Linked DNA regions of Brasilonema sennae CENA114. The protein of the gene in region 1 interacts with the protein of each later gene in a pairwise test. Links are inferred from orthologs where the notes say so. Each region holds a gene or a part of one and is shown in the gene's direction. Other genes may lie near its edges.

Region 1 (5,037 bases):
GAATCTTTGAAACAGCAACCGATGATAGTACAAGCGATTGTCAATCGTCGTCTGTTTCCACCAGGATTAATCGTCCAGATTCAAGAACGAGTTCCTGTAGCGATCGCCCAAAGTCGTAGGGATCAAGGAAACAGTGACACGGATCACAAAAAAATATCTGTAGGATTGCTAGATGTTAATGGCGTTTGGATACCTATAGAAAAATACACATCTGGTGATCCCAGCTTGCAATTGCCTAGTCTGAAAGTTTTTGGCTCATTAGAGCAGTACCAACCTTATTGGACTGAACTTTATCAAGCTCTGGGCCAGAGTTCTGTTAACGTTAAAGAAATTGATTTCCAAGATCCAACAAATTTAATTTTGAAAACAGAGCTGGGAAGTATACATCTTGGAGCACCAAATTCTTTGTTGTCTGAAAAAATTAAGGTAATGGCACAAATGCGCAATTTACCTGCACAACTGAATCGTAGTCAAATAGACTACATTGACCTCAAAAATCCAGATCATCCGTTAGTACAAATGAATCAGAACAACAACAGTCTAACTGCTCAGCAAGTATCTAAAAAGATTTGATGGATTCGATGTGTAAGACACACCTAATTGATAAGGAAGTTTTATGCTGAATAAATATACAATTTTCGATATTGCAGTAACCAACGATATGGCAGTACCCAAGTAGAAACCACCGTTCACTTCTAATGACAATGGGAGGAATAATGATTAAAACTTCTACATTGGAGTAGAAGTAGAGGTTGTTATTGCCCTAACATTTAAATATAGTGGGTGCATAAACGCCATAGCTAACTGATGATGGGGTCTAAGCTGAAAAACGCTTATTGGCTACCTAGTGTTCAACAGAACGCATCAGGTGACCGGGTTGAGTTCATGAGCTTTTTATTTTCTGCTAACCCAAAAAAGGAAAGCAATATCGTCTTCGAGGAAAAGTGTGGTGAGTCCAGTGCGCATGAGGAGGGTTTCCAACGCCAGAACAAGCGTGTTCAAAGTAGCGTCTCTGTCAGGAGAGGGAGAGCCTCATCAAGTACTGGCTCCTCTGTAGGCGACGGGCGTTCCCGATAGCCCTCCGGGAACGCCCGTCGCCTGACGCCACATTCTACCCTGCGGGAAGGCGTTCCGCCTACAACGGGGGGAACCCCCGCACAGAAGTGGCACATGAGGGAGACCCTACCAAGAGCGCGCTTACTCACCGTAAGGCGTGGCGTTAGCCATAGGGTTTACAACAGTTCCCTGTAAGGATGGACAGTTTGTTCTTTGAGCAGGTTTTGAAAACAGTTGTATTCAGACATCCAAACAGTGAATTTCCGTAAGTAAAACCTCTATAGCAACAAAAGTGAAGCATACTGACACAGACGTGTAAGGACTGCTTCCCTTCGATTCCTCTAAAGATCCTTAGACTTTCGTGCTAGTCAAAAGCGCAACTCTTCCAAAGCAAAGGTAAAATTTCTTTATTGCAAAGTTTTCCTTATATATAAGGTGAAGCTGATAGCAAAAAACCAGGGTGTTCCATTTAATAAGTCATTTCTCGGTTATGTCCAGTTCAGCAATAGATAATGAGAATAGAAATCTTGTGTCTTAAATGGTAAATCCGATTGTTCAAACCTTAATGACAGATGAGACTCACCACGGTCTGCCTTTACAAGTTACGCAGTTAGTTCTGGATTTTGTGTACAGAATTTCCTTTTTATCAATCTTGTGTATACGTAATCACTTAAACTTACTCCGAAAAGACAATTTTGAAGGCGGTAATAGTTGGTTATACCAACGGTTGAGAAACGTGTATTTTTTAAATTTATACCATAAAAAATCTGTGTGCGGATCGGAGAGCGAAAAAAAAACCTCTAGCTCTAGTCGTAAAATAAACGTCCAATGTCAGCCACAATCTCGAACACGGAGATATGATTGGGGATACCAGGGGTATACTGAGCCAAATTGGCTAAATAGTAGTGAAGATATTAATGTCTGGTGGAAGTTATACAGGTCAATTTTCGGTAAATATAGGTATACTTCACTAGAATTAGCTATGCGACTGGATGCTTTAATGCCTAAGCCGATAGCAAACTTTCTACCTCCAATCTTACCAAGGCTGGAAGTTGAAAGAAACATAAACAAAAATGCCATAGATTATGGCGACCTCGCGTCAAACTATAGTTGACTCTCAGGTGAATAACACCATAAAAAGTCGTTTATCTACATGCTCGCAACTCCGATGACACTTGATAATAACCAAGGGCTTACCTATAAAAACTCCCAGTCTCCCGGACAGCAGGGGTTATCGCTGGCAATCAACTCGACCAATCCCTTTAATAATACTGGGGTAAACTATGGGCAAAACCATGACACCAAGAAGATTGCTAGTGAAGAAACACGAATGGGTGATATTGTTCCTGGTCGAGTCGCCAATATTAAAGTAATTGGTGTGGGTGGTGGCGGTAGTAATGCTGTTAACCGCATGATTGCGTCTGATGTAATTGGCGTAGAGTTTTGGTCAATTAACACTGATGCACAGGCTCTGACTTTAGCATCTGCTCCCGCTCGCTTGCAAATTGGACAGAAACTTACGCGGGGTTTAGGAGCCGGTGGTAACCCTGCTATTGGTCAAAAAGCTGCTGAAGAATCACGCGACGAAATCGCCAAGGCTTTAGAGGGTGCTGACTTAGTCTTTATCACTGCTGGTATGGGAGGAGGTACTGGTACTGGTGCAGCTCCGATTGTTGCTGAAGTGGCAAAAGAAATGGGCGCTCTCACTGTCGGCGTGGTGACGCGTCCATTTATCTTTGAAGGGCGTCGCCGCACCAGTCAAGCAGAGCAAGGTGTTGAAGGTCTAAAAAGTAGAGTGGATACACTCATCATTATCCCCAACAATAAGCTTTTGGAAGTCATCCCAGAGCAGACACCTATGCAGGAAGCTTTTCGCTATGCAGATGACGTGCTACGTCAAGGGGTACAAGGTATTTCAGATATCATCACAATCCCTGGTTTGATTAACGTTGACTTTGCCGATGTACGCGCTGTTATGGCGGATGCGGGATCAGCATTGATGGGGATTGGCATTGGCTCAGGAAAATCAAGAGCTAGAGAAGCAGCAATTGCTGCCATTTCTTCGCCGTTACTAGAGTCTTCAATTGAAGGAGCTAGAGGTGTTGTTTTTAACATTACTGGTGGTAGTGACCTGACTTTGCATGAAGTAAACGCCGCAGCAGAAACAATTTATGAAGTTGTTGATCCCAACGCCAATATTATTTTTGGAGCAGTGATTGATGATCGGCTCCAGGGTGAGGTCAGACTTACCGTAATTGCCACAGGATTTACAGGTGAAGTACAAGCTGCACAACAACAAAACGCCAATCAAGGACGGGTTGTCTCGCCAGCAGCAACAAGGCGACCAATGCCACAGCCACAGTCACAGCCACAATCACAGCCACAGTCACAGCCACAGCCACCAGCAGCTAATCCTCCAACGCCGATCACCGAACCCAAAGAAAAACCAGGACTAGACATACCGGATTTTCTCCGTAACCGACGCACACCCCGTAATTAAGAAATTATGAACTTATCGATGGGATCAGGGTGAAAAATTTTATATGGCTGATCATTCATTAAGTCTTAGTTGGAGGGTTTTGCAATCTGCTGAAAAAGTCTCAACTTTGGACGAAAAGTCATCCCCAACTTTATGGAGGAGATAGAGGAACCTGGGCGCGTGCACACAGCACCGCCCTAGTGGGAACGGGCAAGCCTTACGGGTATCGGGTATCTCCTGGGCGCACTAACGCACGCACCCAGGCGAATCAACACGCAAAGCGTATGCCTGCGGCACGCTTTGCGCTTATGGAAACAAGAGCGTTGTTACCAGTGGCGTGGACTGGTGTTTATTGCTGTAGTGGTTCATCAATTGAGAATGCACTTGAGCAATTTTGTCGAGCTTTGACTTATTGTCGAGCTTTGACTTATTTGAACGGTTTATGGCAATGGTTATGATTGATCATTTTTTTGCCCGCTCAACCCATTGAATTACCTGATGACCAATACGAGTGCCGTCAAACCGATCTATCTCACGCACTCCGGTAGGACTTGTGACGTTGACTTCGGTCAGGTAACCACCGATCACGTCAATGCCGACAAAAATTAAGCCATCTTTGCGTAAGGTTTCAGCGAGTTGGGTGCAAATTTCATACTCTCTTGGAGTGATATCAGTTTGGGCAACCGTACCACCTGTTGCCATATTATTACGAAAGTCGCTGCCAGATGAAAGGCGATTGAGGGCACCGATTGGCTCGCCATTGAGCAGGATAATCCGCTTGTCTCCGTCTTTTGCCTCCGGTAAGTAGGTTTGTACCATAACTGGAACTTGACCTTGGAGAGTACTGAGTTCAATTATAGAATTGAAGTTGCGATCGCCTCCTTCTAAAATTAAAATCCCTTCTCCGGCTTTATTCCCCAGTGGTTTGAGTACCGCTCTTCCTTGAGCCTCTACAAATTGCCTAATCAACTGCTTCTGTGGAGTAACAATAGTTTCTGGAATCGCTTTGGTAAACTGAAGGGCATACATTTTTTCATTTGCCGCCCGAATTCCTGAAGGACTGTTGATAACCAAAGTTTTGTTTTGGTCTATGTAGTCCAGAATGTACGTAGCATAAAGATAAGCAACTGTGACAGGTGGATCTGTCCGCATAAAGACGGCATCCAATGTTTCTAGGCAAACAAGGGTACGGCTACTCAACTTGTACCAAGGATTAGCTGCTTGATAACGTCCTTCTACCAACTGCACGGGTATAAGTTCCACTCTTTCTAAGAGCGCCCAAGCTTTGCCTTCCACCACACTGAGTTGATTGACTTGAGTTACCCAAATTTCATGTCCTAGAATTTGCGCTGCTTCCATCAGAGCAACACTTGTGTCGTGACACGGATCAAGTTGATGGATAGGATCAATGATAAAAGCCAGTTTCACACTTTCTGCCTCAATTGCCAAAAATTCTTCTAAGGTTGTTCCATTTAGATTATGCCCTTAAGAGTTATAACTGA
Region 2 (5,066 bases), 6.0 Mb from region 1 along the record:
ACGATTACTATGTGATGACTAAGCAGGTTGTGCAAGAGGATAAAGATGGCGCTAGCACAACAACTGAGTTTGCTTATTTCAATATTAAGCTACTAGAAGCAGCGATTGTTTAGCTAGCTCATACCCGAAAAGCTTTAACAGTTATCAGTTATCAGTTACCAGTTATCAGGGGGGTCAAGAAATCGCTTCCTCTGTTCACTGTTCACTGAATAAAAAATGCCCCAGAGAATTCTCTAGGGCTTAACCAGGGTGCATCTACCAATACACTCTACTAGAAGGAGGGGTTCTATCCGGAAAGATACTGAGGAAATGCCAAAAATTTTTTTGGATGAGTTGCTGTATGTTGCGATATGCACGAATCTACTAACGAAGTGAATGACAAAAAGTAATTATATATCTCTAGAATCTGGTGTGTACATCGTCGGTGCAGGTCCTGGAGACCCAGAGTTATTGACTCTTAAGGCGCAAAAACTCCTAAAACTTGCCGATGTTGTTTTATTTGCTGATTCTTTAGTACCTCAAGAGATTTTAGAGCTTTGCCGCGAGGATGCAGAAATTATTCCCTCTGTGAACAAGACTTTGGAAGAAATTTTGCCAATTATGATCGAACGAGTGCGATCGCACAAATCTGTCGTCCGTCTCCATTCTGGCGATCCGAGTCTCTACAGCGCCATCCACGAACAAATGTATCTTTTGGCAGAAGCGGAAATTCCTTTTGAAGTGATACCAGGTATTAGTGCTTTTCAAGCAGCAGCTGCGAAACTCAAAGTAGAACTCACTGTTCCCGGTTTAGTCCAAACAATCATCCTCACGCGCATCAGCGGACGTACAAAAGTTCCCGAAACAGAAGAATTAACCACTCTCGCAGCCCATCAAGCTAGTTTATGTTTATATCTGAGTGCACGTCACGTTGAAGCAGCTCAAGCTAAACTACTCCAACACTACTCACCTGAAACACAAGTAGCTATTTGCTATCGCTTAGGATGGTCTGATGAAAAAATAGTGGTTGTTCCTCTCCATAAAATGGCAGAGTGTACTCACACAGAAAAGCTAATTCGCACCACACTTTACGTAATCAGCCCTGCACTTTCCCAAGCATCAGCACGCTCTCGTTTATATCATCCCGAACATAGTCACTTGTTTCGCTCATATCACAGTTGAAGACTCTGCTATTCGGTAAACTGAACAATGGGAAACTAACAAGAAAATGCCATGCCTTTAATTAAAGTCCAAACTTCTGTATCTGCTCCTCTTGGAGAAGAAGTTGAAGCATTGCTCAAAAGCCTATCAGCTAAGTTAGCTAAGCATACCGGAAAACCAGAAAGCTACATTATGACAGCTTTTGAAGCAGCAGTTCCCATGACATTTGCTGGCACGACTGAGCCAGTATGCTACATCGAGGTTAAAAGTGTCGGTACAATGAAGCCAGACCAAACCGAAGTGATGAGCCAAGACTTTTGCCAGGAGATTAACAAGGCGCTAAAAGTGCCTCAAAATCGTATATATATAGAGTTCGCTGACGCCAAGGGTGCGATGTGGGGCTGGAATGGCACAACTTTTGGTTAGTTTTTTTGTACAAATGCCTTAGAGTTGTATTGAATCAGTGCCAGTGTCTACTTACAATGTCATCTATCAAATAGTGCGTCAGATTCCCAAGGGAAGAGTCGCAACCTATGGACAGGTGGCGGATTTAGCAAATCTATATGGTAAAGCGCGTCTGGTAGGTTATGCTCTCTACCGTCTAGATATAAGCTTATCCGATGTCCCGTGGCATCGAGTTATTAATGCTAAAGGCGAGATATCTCAATCTCCTTCGCGATATGGAGGAGATAATTTGCAGCGATCGCTCCTGGAGCAAGAAGGGATAAAATTTAACACAGAAGGAAAAATGAACTTGCGAGAGTATCTGTGGCAACCCTCCTTAAATGTAGATGACTGACCAGAAGTGATAAACTCAAACAACAAGAGTAGCAATCGCCTACCATAGAGATTCAAAGCCAATTCCTAACTACCATGTCTGTTAAATCTGTCCCTGTACTCCCCTCCCCGAAAACTAGTGTTGTTCAACAACCAAACCTCTCTATTCCACCGCTTCTAGGAGCAAGTTTAGAGGAGTTAACGGGTTGGGTACAGCAACAGGGACAACCGGCTTATAGAGGAAAGCAACTGCACGAGTGGATTTATCAAAAGGGAGTGCGATCGCTCTCGGATATCTCTGTGTTTTCTAAACAATGGCGTGCTGAAGTTGCAGAAATTCCCATCGGGCGCTCAAATATACAGTACCGCTCTGTCGCTCCTGATGGTACCGTCAAATATCTTTTGCAACTCAGTGATGATCAAATTATTGAGTGTGTGGGTATTCCCGCAGAAAAGCGCTTAACAGTTTGCGTTTCAACTCAAGTGGGTTGTCCGATGGCGTGCGATTTTTGCGCTACTGGTAAACAAGGATATAAGCGCAATTTGGGACGTCATGAAATTGTTGATCAGGTGTTGACGGTTCAAGAAGATTTTCAACAACGAGTCAGCCATGTGGTATTTATGGGCATGGGTGAACCATTGTTAAATACAGATCATGTTATAGGATCTGTCAAATCTTTAAATCAAGATGTGGGTATTGGACAGCGTAACTTGACTGTCTCTACTGTTGGAATACGCGATCGCATTCGCCAGCTTGCTCAACACCAGTTACAAGTCACTCTTGCTGTCAGTCTCCATGCCCCCAACCAAGCACTCCGGGAACAACTCATTCCCAGCGCCCGTTCCTATCCTATAGAAGATTTGCTTGCTGAATGTCGGGAGTATGTCAAAATTACTGGACGCCGTGTCAGTTTTGAATACGTTCTTCTTGCTGGCGTGAACGATTTGCCAGAACACGCCTTGGAATTAGCACGACACCTGCGAGGATTCCAGAGTCATGTTAATTTAATTCCATACAATCCCATCACAGAAGCAGATTACAAACGCCCTAACGAAAATCGAATTCAAGCTTTTGTCAAAGTCCTCAAGCAGCAACAAATTGCGGTTAGTGTTCGCTACTCCCGTGGTTTAGAAGCTGATGCTGCTTGTGGACAATTGAGAACAAATGAGAACAAAAAAGAGTCCTGAATCGTGAGTCATTTCCTCTCACAAATCAGGACTCAGTATTGAGTATTTAACTAACGCGGTGCAAGAATACCCGGAGCGTAAGCTTCAATCACTTTGTTAGTACGTGTACAAGTGATCATTAAGTAGTCACACGTTGCACATTGTGTCCGAGTTAGTTGACTATCTAATAAATAATGTCTTTCACCTTCGCTACCACAATTTGGGCAGCGAACATTTTGTACTATCTGCATTTGAAAATCCTTAACTTTCGTGTTTTTTTGAAAAAAAGCAAATGAAACGTGTAAATCTTCTCGATTTACAAAATTCAACAAATCATAATTTATATCGCTTACATTAACATAAAATGAACTGTTCTTTTTTATTTGTCTTTATTTAATTATGTTCATCTTAAAGGTCTATGTTATCCAACTCTGGATATATAAATCATTTATCTTTTTTGATTCTAATTATAAATCTCGTGATCCCAACCATTAAGACGTTGAGACTTCGTTTTTTGTGATCAGGTCAAGTTTTTCTTTTTTACTATGAAATACAGAACTTTTTGGGAAGTTAAATTTACAGTAAACAGTTAAAAACTCCAAAATTATTCCAGAATATCAATCTTTACCCACTTTTTGTCACGCTCAAGCTCTCATACGGTCTTATATCGCAAGCAAACGCTGTGTAGAGTATCCACAATTTCCTTGGAGGCTAAACCTCAATAGTTAAAATCTAGAAGCGAAGGACTGTAATCTGTAAATAGGCATATCTAAAAAGCACTCATTAAAAACTCACTCTACCTTTAGGATTAGTAACACTATGTAACTTTTTAGCTTTTCTTTATTTTTGTTTACTATTGATAATGATATGAACTCGTGAGCAAAAAATTTTATAAAAAATTCCAGTTATGGAGATTAACCGGATTGCCTATGTTTGCTAACGTAGTTCTTAGTAATGGGTAATGGGTAATAGGTAATGGGTAATGAATAATGGGTTTTTTCCAATTATCCATTACCCAACACTTTTTTGTTAATAAAACAGTATTACATGATACGAATTTCAAGAAGGATGGAAATAATCGTAAATTTCTTGAGCCAAACGAGGACCAATACCCGGTACTTCGGCAATCTGTGCAGGTGTTGCTTGTCGAATATAATCAACAGAGCGAAAATGTCCTAAGAGCAACTTTTGTCGATGGTGTCCCAAACCAGAGATTTCATCTAAACGCGATCGCTTCAATTTATCACTGCGCTGTTGTCTATGAAAACTCACGGCGAATCGATGCGCTTCATCTCGTAAACGCCGCAAAAGTTGTACTCCGGGTTGTTCTGACTCAGTTTCCAGTGGTTCGGACTCTCCTGGTAAAAAGATTTCTTCTCGCCGTTTTGCCAAACTAATGACTCGCAAATCTTCCAATAAATTCATTTCTTGCAAGACTGCAACCACAGATGACAACTGACCTTTACCACCATCTATCATGATAAGGTCGGGCCAATCAGGATTTCCCATTCGCGCTAAGTGCGGCTCTTCGATATACTTGCGAAAGCGACGCTGGATAACTTCAGCAAGACTGGCAAAATCGTCTGAGTGTCCTGTTGTGACTGTAGGATTTTTGATTTTGTAATGGCGATAGTGCTGCTTGGCGGGTAAACCGTCAATAAACACGACTTGGGAAGCAACGGCGTTTGAACCTTGGATATGGGAAATGTCGTAACCTTCGATGCGGTGAGGTAACTCGGGTAAATCGAGGATGGTGGCTAAATCGTGCATCGCTTGTTGGTTGCGATCGCTTAATTTTTGCGTTCGTTGCAACTCATATTGAGCATTTCGCTCCACCATATCAATCAATTCTGCCTTGACTTGTCGCTGTGGATTAAAAATCGTGACTTTTCTTCCCTTACGCGCAGTCAGCACATCCGCTAATATCTCCCCATCAGGTAATTCGTGTTGTACCAAAATCTCTGTGGGAATTTCTACAGAGT
Region 3 (5,067 bases), 5.3 Mb from region 1 along the record:
TATAAGTAGTACCCAACCTGTTTTGGCGCAGCAGAAAGAGACGATGTTGCGTACTTTGAGTGTTAATGGTCGTGGAATGGAGACCATTCCTACAACTTTGTCTCAAGTCAGTTTGGGAGTAGAGGTTCAGGGAAAAACAGCACAGCAGGTACAACAAGAAGCTGCTCGCAGGTCATCTGCAGTGGTTGCTTTAGTAAAAAGCCGTAATGTGCAAAAATTACAGACCACGGGGATTAGTCTCAACCCAGTATACAGTTACGACAATAAAGTGCAGCGGATTACAGGCTATGCTGCTTCTAATGTTGTCAGTTTTCGGATTCCCACTGAACGCGCGGGTACTCTGTTAGATGAAGCGGTCAAAGCTGGTGCGACTCAAATTAACGGCATAAGTTTTGTTGCTAGCGATGAGGCGATAACCCTTGCTCAACAACAAGCATTAAAAAAAGCCACTCAAGATGCTCAACAGCAAGCTCAAGCAGTTTTGAGTACTTTGGGTTTCCAACCTAAAGAAGTTGTCAACATTCAAATAAATGGAGCCAGCACACCTCCACCACCAAGACCTGTATTACGTGCCGAGTATAGTAAGGCAGCAGCATTAGATGCTTCCACCCCTATAGTCGGTAGTGAGCAGCAGGTGGAAGCTACGGTGACATTACAAATTAGTTATTAGTCACCTGTTTTGACCGAGACAATTTTAGATTTTGGATTTTGGATTAAAGCTTCGGCTTCGCTCAGCTTTAACCCTTAGCGTTCGCCCTTGGCGTGTCCGAAGGACTCAGCCGAAGGGTTAAAATCTAAAATCAAAAAAAAGGTTTCAAGCCCCTGACTTGAGTCGTGGAGAAAAATAAATTTTCTTGGGATCTCAAGCCCCTGTCTTCGGTGATATGGGGTCAATCCTTCGGCTAAGCTCAGGGTTAATCTAAAATCTAAAATTCAAAATCCAAAATTGATTGACTTTTTACTAAATTAGAAATTATCAGGACTCATATCTACATCCGCATCTTCGACATCCCGTTTAGAACCTAGCAGTTGCAGCTGATCCACGATGATAACGGGTGTGGAGCGATTTGCTCCTGTGGCGCGATCGCTCCAACTATCAAATTTTAAGGAACCCTTAACAGCAATTTGTTTGCCTTTACGCACGTAATCACCTGCTACCTGCGCTGTTTTTCCCCATAATTCCAGATTAAACCAATCAGTATGTTCGCTGTCTCTTGTACGCCGATTGACTGCTAGTGTCAATTTACACTTGACACTACCTGACTCGAAATACTTCATATCCGGGTCAGTTCCTACACGACCAATGAGGGTAACGATATTTATGCTCATGTGCAATTTTCAGTACAAATGTATTTGTATTGTGAATACCATAGTAGCCAATTGCTATATTGTCTAGCATTGCGTTCCATAAAAAATAATTACAGTTGCCAAACACATGATATTAATCACTCTGTGGAAACTCTAAAACAATACGGATACACTTATGCCGCCTAGGAATATAGAACAATGGAAGCCTGAGACTGGTCAAAGATTACGAAAAATATATAAAAAGATAATCTAGTTTACTGGACTCAGGTTAAAAAACATAATACGATCCTGCACAATTCTCATTTGTGGCAGTACTGAAAAAATATCAAAATTAGGGGGCCAACGCGTGGGTCTTTTTAGTAAATTTTCCTTATCGCGGGATATGGGTATTGACCTTGGTACCGCAAACACCCTCGTTTATGTATCAGGTAAAGGCATTGTTCTGCAAGAACCTTCCGTAGTGGCGATTGACCTAAACGAAAAGGTTCCAATAGCAGTTGGAGAAGAAGCAAAAAAAATGCTCGGTCGCACACCTGCGAATGTAATTGCAGTGCGCCCCTTGCGTGATGGTGTCATCGCTGACTTCGATACAGCAGAAGTGATGCTAAAAAGCTTTATCCAAAGAGTCAACGAGGGCAAATCTCTAGTATTACCAAGAATTGTCATTGGTATTCCTAGTGGGGTAACAGGGGTAGAAAGAAGAGCTGTCATGGATGCGGCTTCTCAAGCTGGGGCAAGAGAAGTTTACTTGATTGATGAACCAGTGGCTGCAGCAATTGGGGCAGGACTACCTGTCACTGAAGCAACAGGCAATATGATTATTGATATTGGTGGCGGGACAACAGAAGTTGCCGTGTTGAGCCTGCAAGGGACAGTGCTTTCTGAATCAGTACGTATTGCTGGAGATGAACTGACCGAAGCCATCATGCAGTATCTGAAGAAAGTTCATAACCTAGTCATAGGGGAACGTACTGCTGAAGACATCAAAATTCGCATAGGATCAGCATATCCCACTCATGATGATGATGAGGCCATGATGGAAGTTCGAGGCTTGCACCTGCTTTCTGGTTTACCGCGAACTGTCACAATTAAAGGGCCAGAAGTACGTGAAAGTATGTCGGAACCTTTGTTGGTGATTATCGAAGCGGTGAAGCGGACTTTGGAACGCATCCCGCCAGAGTTGGCATCAGATATCATTGACCGAGGAATTATGCTAGCTGGTGGAGGTGCGCTGCTCAAAGGAGTAGATACCTTAATCAGCCATGAGACTGGAATAGTAACGCACATCGCTACTGACCCATTAAGCTGTGTTGTTATGGGCACAGGTCGTGTGTTAGAAAATTTCAAGCAGATGGAAAGAATTTTCAGCGGGCGTTCTCGCAATATGTAACACAAGCGCTATTAGATATTGGGTTCGATAGCGTTGCGGGAATCCAATATCTTAATTTATATTACAGCTAAAAAAGGTTTCTTATGTTTACGGCACGTCGGTGGTGGGAGCGCAGAGGATTACAAATAGGGTTGCTAGGTATAGTTGTTGGTGGTGCTTGGGTGCTTCGACAAACTCAAGGTGCTCTAATGTTTGAGATATATGAAGGGATAACCCGTCCAATTCAGATGTTGCAGACACCACCTGCTCAAGAAGAACGTTTCAAAGGTGGTCAGCTTTTGGAACTGCAAACCCAGATCACAGAACTGAAAAACCAAAATAAAAAGTTAAAACAGTTATTAAGCTACGTAGAAAAAGAACCTCCATCATCCCGCCCCATTGTCGCGCGAGTAATGACGCGTGGTGCTGACAACTGGTGGCAACAAGTGACTCTCAATCGTGGAAGCCTTGCAGGTATTCAGGAAGGTTATATCGTTAAGGCTGATGGTGGATTGGCGGGTCTGATAGAAAGCGTAACTCCCAATACTAGCCGTGTGCTGTTAATTAGTGATCTCAAGAGTCAAGTTGGTGTAACAGTCAGCCGCACAGGGGCAAAGGGTGTTTTGCGAGGAGATTCCTCTGCTGATGGAGTCCTGGAATTTTATGAAAAAGTCCCAAATGTAAAACCTGGAGACGTAGTTACTACATCTACCTATAGTCAGAAGTTTCCTTCCGGATTGGCTATCGGACGAGTGAAGTCTTTAGATTTAAAGAAACTTCCCGCATCAGTGGGGAAAGTGGAACTTTTCCCGTCGATACGCTCTTTGGATTGGGTGGCGGTATATCCTAAACCACAAACTCAGAAACCAGAAAATGTCGGTTCTGTCAATCAAAAGTCAGAAAAATCTAAATGAAACAATGAGGACTCCTCAATTACAAAGCACTAGCAAAAAGAAGCCAAAACCGCCAAGACGAAAACCCAAAATTCAAATCGTCGCGCTTTCTCGTTGGCACCCGCGCTTACGTCAGTTCACTGATTGGGCGATCATAACTGGATCAGTCATGTTATGCTTACTGATGCTGTTAATCCGAATTCCTGGTATGGAATTATTGGGAATAGGACCAAACTGGCCTGTGATTTGGGTAGTAGCTTGGAGTGTCAAGCGCTCAGCTTTTAGTGGCGCATTCGCAGGTGTTGTTTTGGGTTTACTACAAGATGCTATGACATCACCTGATCCAACTCATGCTTTGAGTTTGGCGGTGGTTGGAAGTCTAACTGGTCTGTTGCAGAAGCAGCGTTTTATACAAGAAGATTTTATTTCTATTGCCTTAATTGTCTTTGGTATGGCACTATGGTCAGAGACAATTTTTGCATCGCAGTTGATTTTAATGGGCGATCGCAATCCGGCAGATGTCTGGGCATATTTTCAAAAAGTCGCTCTTGCCTCTGCCATTCTCAGTAGCCTCTGGGCACCAGTACTTTATTTTCCCCTAAATCGCTGGTGGCAGCAACTAAAATTAGCACAACAGTCATAAATCAGTGAAGAAGAATTCACCAATTCAGAAATCTTCTAACAAAGTACCAAGTGCGGAGTGTGGATAATCTGGGTTTAAACCCACAAAGGAGTGAGGAGTGAGGAGTCAGATTAATTGACTCTTCACTCCTAAATTTTTCTGGAATATACGCATCCTTATAACAAAATAATTCAAGCTAGAGTAAATTCATCTTTTGTAACTACAAGATTATTACTCTCTTGCTAAGAATTATGGATAATTTACCAATGATCGCTCAACCAGATGCTTTGATTGCAGGGTCAGGATTTCACGATGATTCACATCCAAAACAAACACTGGGAAGTGACTTTGACCACGCTATGATGCGGCGGTGTATAGAACTCGCCCGTCGCGCTTTAGGACGCACTTCCCCAAACCCAATGGTTGGGGCGGTGATTGTCAAAGATGGCGAGATTGTTGGCGAAGGGTTTCATCCGCGTGCTGGTGAGCCGCACGCAGAAGTTTTTGCCCTGAAAGCAGCAGGTGAAAATGCTGGTGGAGCAACGATTTACGTGAGCTTGGAGCCTTGCAATCACTATGGACGTACTCCCCCTTGTTCAGAAGGATTGGTAGCCGCTGGGGTCGCTAAGGTGGTTGTGGGGACGGTTGACCCTAATCCACTTGTTGCAGGTGGTGGTATCGCCCGTCTACGGGCTGCGGGGATAGAGGTTTTGGTGGGAGTCGAAGAGCAAGCTTGTAAAAAGTTAAATGAAGGCTTTATCCACCGCATTCTCCATCATCGACCTTTTGGTATTTTAAAATATGCCATGACTTTAGATGGCAAAATTGCGACGACGACTGGTCATAGTGCTTGGGTGACAAATAAGGATGCTCGC

Evidence for each region.
Region 2: the proteins of ftsZ (region 1) and rlmN interact in binary tests that used the Escherichia coli proteins (3 or more experiments, as listed by UniProt). The link is inferred for Brasilonema sennae CENA114 from one-to-one orthologs.
Region 3: the proteins of ftsZ (region 1) and DP114_RS08260 interact in binary tests that used the Escherichia coli proteins (3 or more experiments, as listed by UniProt). The link is inferred for Brasilonema sennae CENA114 from one-to-one orthologs.

What each region holds. Positions count from the first base shown.
Region 1 is NZ_CP030118.1:7,257,679-7,262,715, reverse strand. The notes cover bases 1,424-4,390. They hold ftsZ (cell division protein FtsZ), read left to right. Parts: upstream 1,424-2,224; coding sequence 2,225-3,556; downstream 3,557-4,390. Other genes in these bases: gshB (glutathione synthase), read right to left, coding at 3,998-4,390; DP114_RS30220 (hypothetical protein), read left to right, coding at 3,820-3,993. Also shown: DP114_RS30230 (cell division protein FtsQ/DivIB), read left to right, coding at 1-573; more of gshB, read right to left, coding at 4,391-4,963. UniProt on the Escherichia coli protein: Essential cell division protein that forms a contractile ring structure (Z ring) at the future cell division site. The regulation of the ring assembly controls the timing and the location of cell division.
Region 2 is NZ_CP030118.1:1,254,131-1,259,196, forward strand. The notes cover bases 1,064-4,059. They hold rlmN (dual-specificity RNA methyltransferase RlmN), read left to right. Parts: upstream 1,064-2,013; coding sequence 2,014-3,105; downstream 3,106-4,059. Other genes in these bases: cobM (precorrin-4 C(11)-methyltransferase), read left to right, coding at 1,064-1,161; DP114_RS05300 (phenylpyruvate tautomerase MIF-related protein), read left to right, coding at 1,213-1,566; DP114_RS05305 (MGMT family protein), read left to right, coding at 1,610-1,939; DP114_RS34725 (replication restart DNA helicase PriA), read right to left, coding at 3,156-3,335. In the rest of the region: DP114_RS05290 (DUF3386 domain-containing protein), read left to right, coding at 1-113; more of cobM, read left to right, coding at 376-1,063; excinuclease ABC subunit UvrC, read right to left, coding at 4,144-5,066.
Region 3 is NZ_CP030118.1:1,966,859-1,971,925, forward strand. Bases 698-3,694 are described here. They hold DP114_RS08260 (rod shape-determining protein), read left to right. Parts: upstream 698-1,690; coding sequence 1,691-2,698; downstream 2,699-3,694. Other genes in these bases: DP114_RS08255 (single-stranded DNA-binding protein), read right to left, coding at 967-1,329; mreC (rod shape-determining protein MreC), read left to right, coding at 2,782-3,591; mreD (rod shape-determining protein MreD), read left to right, coding at 3,596-3,694. Also shown: DP114_RS08250 (SIMPL domain-containing protein), read left to right, coding at 1-670; more of mreD, read left to right, coding at 3,695-4,213; bifunctional diaminohydroxyphosphoribosylaminopyrimidine deaminase/5-amino-6-(5-phosphoribosylamino)uracil reductase RibD, read left to right, coding at 4,444-5,067. UniProt on the Escherichia coli protein: Forms membrane-associated dynamic filaments that are essential for cell shape determination. Acts by regulating cell wall synthesis and cell elongation, and thus cell shape.